Regions from separate parts of the Acidocella aluminiidurans genome, predicted to be linked through region 1. Evidence: predicted binding sites of a transcription regulator. Region 1 holds the regulator's gene; the other holds the start of a gene.
The links. The regulator HrcA, encoded in region 1, represses chaperone genes, less so after heat shock. The targets are predictions, from matches to a motif close to GTTNGCACTCNCNNNNNGNGAGTGCNAAC.

Region 1 (2,391 bases):
CTGAAGCTGCCGATGAGCAACCCGAACAAGGATGGCGCGCTGATCGCCGCCGTGGCGCCGAACAGCCCGGCCGCCAAGGCGGGGCTGAAGGCGGGCGACGTGATCACCGCCGTGAACGGCCAGAGCGTGACCAATCCGGGCGATCTGGCCGAGGACATCGCCAATATCGATCCGAGCGGCAAGGCCGACATCACCTATCTGCATGGCGGCAAGTCGCAGGATGTCAGCGTCGCGGTGGAGGAGATGCCGAGCAACCCGGATGCCAGCTTCGAGCACGGCAATACCGGCAATGGCGGCAGCCAGCAGAATGCCTCGCCGGCGGCGCTGGGCGTGACCTTGGCGCCGCTGACGCCGGATCTGCGCAACCAGCTCAATTTGCCGGATGATGCCACCGGGGCGGTGATCGTGAATGTGAAGCCGAATTCGCCGGCGGATCAGGCCGGGCTGCAGCAGGGCGATCTGCTGGTCGGCGTCGGCGCCACGGATGTGAACAGCCCGGATGAGGCGGTGAACGCGATCAAGGCCGCGCGCAAGGGCGGGGCGGACGCGGTGGCGCTGCGCATCGTCCGCCAGGGCCAGGCTCTGTTTGTCGGCATCGCCCTCGGCGACGGCAAAAACGGAAACTAACTAAAGTTTTTGAGGGTCGTAGGGAACTTTTTCCAAAAAGTTCCCTACACGGGCCGGTGCCAAGGCACCGGCCTTTTTTGTTACCCCAGCAACCGCCCGATCACCCGCGCGGTATAATCAACCACCGGAATAATCTTCCCGTAATTGATCCGCGTCGGCCCGATGACGCCGATCGCGCCCACAATCCGGTCCTGCGCGTTGCGCGCCGGGGCGACGATCATCGAGACCCCGGCGGAGCCGAACAGCCCCGATTCGGCGCCGATGAAAATCCGCACCCCGTCCGATTCCTCGGCCAGATCCAGCAGCTTCAGCAGCGTTTCCTCGGTCTCCAGCCGCTCGAACAAAGCCTGGATGGCGGAGAGTTTTTCGAGCTGGTCGATATCCTCCAAGAGCCGCCCCTGGCCGCGCAGGATCAGCGAGCCGGAGCGCCCTTCCTGGCCCCAGGTGGCGAGCCCGGCTTCGATGACGGCGCTGGTCAGTTCGTCCAAGGCGCTGCGGTCGGCGGTGAGCTCGGCGCGCACCCGGCTGCGCAGCTCCGTGAGGGTAAGGCCGGCGAGCTGGGCGTTGAGGAAGTTGCTGGCCTGCTGCAGGGCCGAGGGCGGCAGGCCGGGCGGGGTTTCGATGATGCGGTTTTCCACTTGGCCATCGGCCGAGACCAGCACCACCAGAGCGCGCCCCGGCGAGAGCGGCACGAATTCGATATGTTTCACCGGCCCTTCGCCCTTGGGGGCGAGCACCAGCCCGGCGGCGGCGGAGAGGCCGGAGAGCAGGGTTGAGGCCTGGGCCAGCGTGTCCTGCATAGAGCGGCCGGAGCCGGCGAGGGAGAGGTTGATATTGGTCCGCTCCTCCTCCGAAAGCTCGCCGAATTGCAGCAGCCCGTCCACGAATAGCCGCAGACCGCGATCCGTCGGCAGCCGGCCGGCGGAGGTGTGGGGGGAGAAGAGCAGCCCGGCATCGGTGAGGTCCGCCATCACGTTGCGGATGGTGGCGGGGGAGAGCTTGTGCGGGAGCAGGCGCGAGAGGGTGCGGCTGCCCACCGGCTCGCCGGTTTCGACATATTGCTCGACGATTTCCCGCAGCACGGCGGCGGAGCGTATGTCGAGCCCGGGCGGCAGCCGGGGGGGAGGGGATTTCTGTCTATGGTCCATCGGGCTAGGCTCGGATAATAGCACGGCGCAGCAGAATGTAAGGAGTCAGATCATGCGGCCCTCCGGCAGAGAATTCAACGCCCTGCGCCAGGTCTCCATCGAGACCGGGTTTTCCCACCATGCCGAGGGCTCGGCGCTGATCCGCATGGGGCGAACCGAGGTGCTGTGCACCGCCAGCGTCGAGGGGCGGGTGCCGCCTTTCATGCGCGGCCAGGGCGAGGGCTGGGTGACCGCCGAATACGGCATGCTGCCGCGTGCCACCCATACGCGCGGTGAGCGCGAGGCGGCGCGGGGCAAGCAATCCGGCCGCACGCAGGAGATCCAGCGGCTGATCGGGCGCAGCCTGCGCGCCGTGATCGACCGCAAGGCGATGGGCGAGATCACCGTGACGCTGGATTGCGATGTGCTGAACGCCGATGGCGGTACGCGCTGTGCGGCGATCAGCGGCGCCTATGTGGCGATGGTGTTGGCCTTCCGGCAGTTGAAGGCGAAGAATGTGATCAAATCCATGCCGATGCTGGGGCAGGTGGCGGCGGTGTCCTGTGGCATCTATCAGGGCAACCCGGTGCTGGATCTGGATTATGCCGAGGATTCGGCGGCGGATGCGGATGCGAAT
Region 2 (2,391 bases), 870 kb from region 1:
CGACATCCTCGGCGATGATCAGCAGCGGCTTGCCGGTCTGCACCACGGCTTCCAGCAGGGGGAGCATCGGCTGCAGCTGGGAGAGCTTCTTCTCGAAGATCAGGATGTACGGGCTCTCGAGGTCCGCAACCATCTTCTCCGGGTTGGTGATGAAGTACGGGGAGACATAGCCGCGGTCGAACTGCATGCCCTCGACGACATCGAGCTCGGTCTGGATGCCCTTGGCTTCCTCAACCGTGATCACGCCCTCATTGCCGACCTTCTGCATCGCCTTGGAGATCATCTCGCCGATCTCGGACTCGCCGTTGGCGGAGATGGTGCCAACCTGCGCGGTCTCGGACGGGTTGGTGATCTTCTTGGTGCGGGCCTTCAGCTCTTCCACGACGGCGGCAACCGCCTTGTCGATGCCGCGGCGCAGATCCATCGGGTTCAGGCCAGCAGCCACGGCCTTCACGCCCTCGCGCACGATGGCCTGGGCCAGCACGGTCGCGGTGGTGGTGCCGTCGCCGGCCAGGTCGTTGGTCTTGGAGGCGACTTCGCGGATCAGCTGCGCGCCGAGATTCTCGAACTTGTCGGACAGCTCGATTTCCTTGGCGACGGACACACCGTCCTTGGTGATGCGCGGGGCGCCGAAGGATTTCTCGATGACAACGTTACGGCCCTTCGGGCCCAGGGTCACCTTGACGGCATTGGCGAGGGTGTCGACGCCGCGCAGCATGCGGTCGCGCGCGTCAGAACCAAAACGGACGTCTTTAGCAGCCATGATATAGCTCCTCTATGAATGAGCGTCCCGATGACGGAGCGGCTTCAGCCGCGCAGTCTGAATCGGGCCGCGTTAAATCAAGCGGCGATGATGCCGAGAATGTCGGATTCCTTCATGATCAGCAGGTCTTCCCCGTTGATCTTGACCTCCGTGCCGGACCATTTGCCGAACAGCACGCGGTCGCCCGCCTTCACGTCCAGGGCCACCAGGGCGCCGGTCTCGTTGCGCGCGCCGGCGCCAGCAGCGACGACTTCACCTTCCTGCGGCTTTTCCTTGGCGGTGTCCGGAATGATGATGCCGCCGGCGGTCTTTTCTTCGGCGGTGATGCGACGGACCACAACGCGGTCGTGCAGAGGGCGGAAATTCGCCATATGATCGCTCCTAAACATTATGTCTTAAAAGCTTCCCAGCCTGTCCGGCCCAATTGTGCGGCACCGCGGCTGTTAGCACTCCCTTGGAAGGAGTGCCAGAGATGTAGCCCGGGCGGCCCGGTGAAGTCAAGAACGGCAGCACTTCCCGGTTTTGAGTGCCAAGTTGCTGGTTTCGTTGAAGATTATAGTTGCACAGCAGGGGGTTGTGTGTGGCAGTCTGGTGAAACCCCGGGGATTGCCAACACTGACTTCAAGAGAGAGTGCCAAGCATGTCCCTTGCCTTGCAGATGCGCGACTACCGCCTGACCACCGCCGAGATCCTCTATCATCTGCCGGACCATCCGGGCCTGTTGCAGAGCTATATCTGGCAGGAGCTCGATCTCGCGCCGAAATTCCCCGCCTTGCACAAATTCCTGGATTTCTGGGCCGCCAATCTGGATGGCAAGCTGCATTCGGTCCGCGTCGGCCAGGCGGAGCTGATCAAGCCCGCCGGCTGGCGCAACGCCCAGCTGCTGACGCTGCATTAGCGCCTCAAGCTCTTAGCTTGAGGCGCCAAGTTTTGGTTTAGCGAGCAATTTCATGTGTTTAAGTTGTCGCTGCCGCGTCAACCTAAACACATATTGCTCTAGCTTTACTGGCCGCCGCAGCTGACATCGCCCTCCTGGCAGTGCAGCTGCGCCTCCAGCCGCTTGGCCTGCGCCTCGGTCAGCGCCGTCTCGCATTGGTTGCGCACCAGCGGATGGATGGTCCCGCCTTGCGTGCCCATCGTCTCGAAGCCGCATTGCGCGTCGCGGTAGGATACCCAGTCGCGCTCGGCCTGGCGCAGCTTCGTCTGGCCGGCCGGCGAGATTTTGCCCAGCAATGCCCGGTAGCTGGCGTTCAGCGCCGCATCCGCCTTCTGGAAATCCCGGTAGGAGCAGATATTCATATCCGTCTGCGTCTGCGGATCGGCGCAATTCCGCGCCAGGGCCGGGCCGGCCAGCAGCAGGCCGGCCGCCAGGATGATGCCGCGCATGGCGCTTAGCGCACCAGCTCCACCAGCCGGAACAGCCCGATCGGCCGCATATCCGTGATCCTTGCCTGGGCGAGGTCGGAGGCGGCGAACATATGGTCCAGCCGGAAATCCGGATGCCAGCCCAGCGGCTTGGAGGCCGGGGCCATCGCCCGCTCGATCCACCAGATCGGCCCCGACTCGCGGGCGAAATGGTTGACGAACAAAATCCGCCCGCCCGGCTTCACCACCCGGCGCAGCTCCGC

Region 2: a site for HrcA is predicted at 1,206-1,234, ahead of groES (co-chaperone GroES). Genes of this name have one in related genera too.

What each region holds. Positions count from the first base shown of each region.
Region 1 covers NZ_AP031589.1:93,658-96,048, forward strand. Annotated here, with positions in the region: gene ACZ46S_RS00415 (Do family serine endopeptidase) at 1-627, shown strand, start outside; gene hrcA (heat-inducible transcriptional repressor HrcA) at 708-1,775, opposite strand; gene rph (ribonuclease PH) at 1,828-2,391, shown strand, end outside.
Region 2 covers NZ_AP031589.1:2,894,237-2,896,627, forward strand. Annotated here, with positions in the region: gene groL (chaperonin GroEL) at 1-763, opposite strand, end outside; gene groES (co-chaperone GroES) at 841-1,134, opposite strand; gene ACZ46S_RS14320 (usg protein) at 1,404-1,661, shown strand; gene ACZ46S_RS14325 (lysozyme inhibitor LprI family protein) at 1,766-2,149, opposite strand; gene ACZ46S_RS14330 (class I SAM-dependent methyltransferase) at 2,155-2,391, opposite strand, start outside.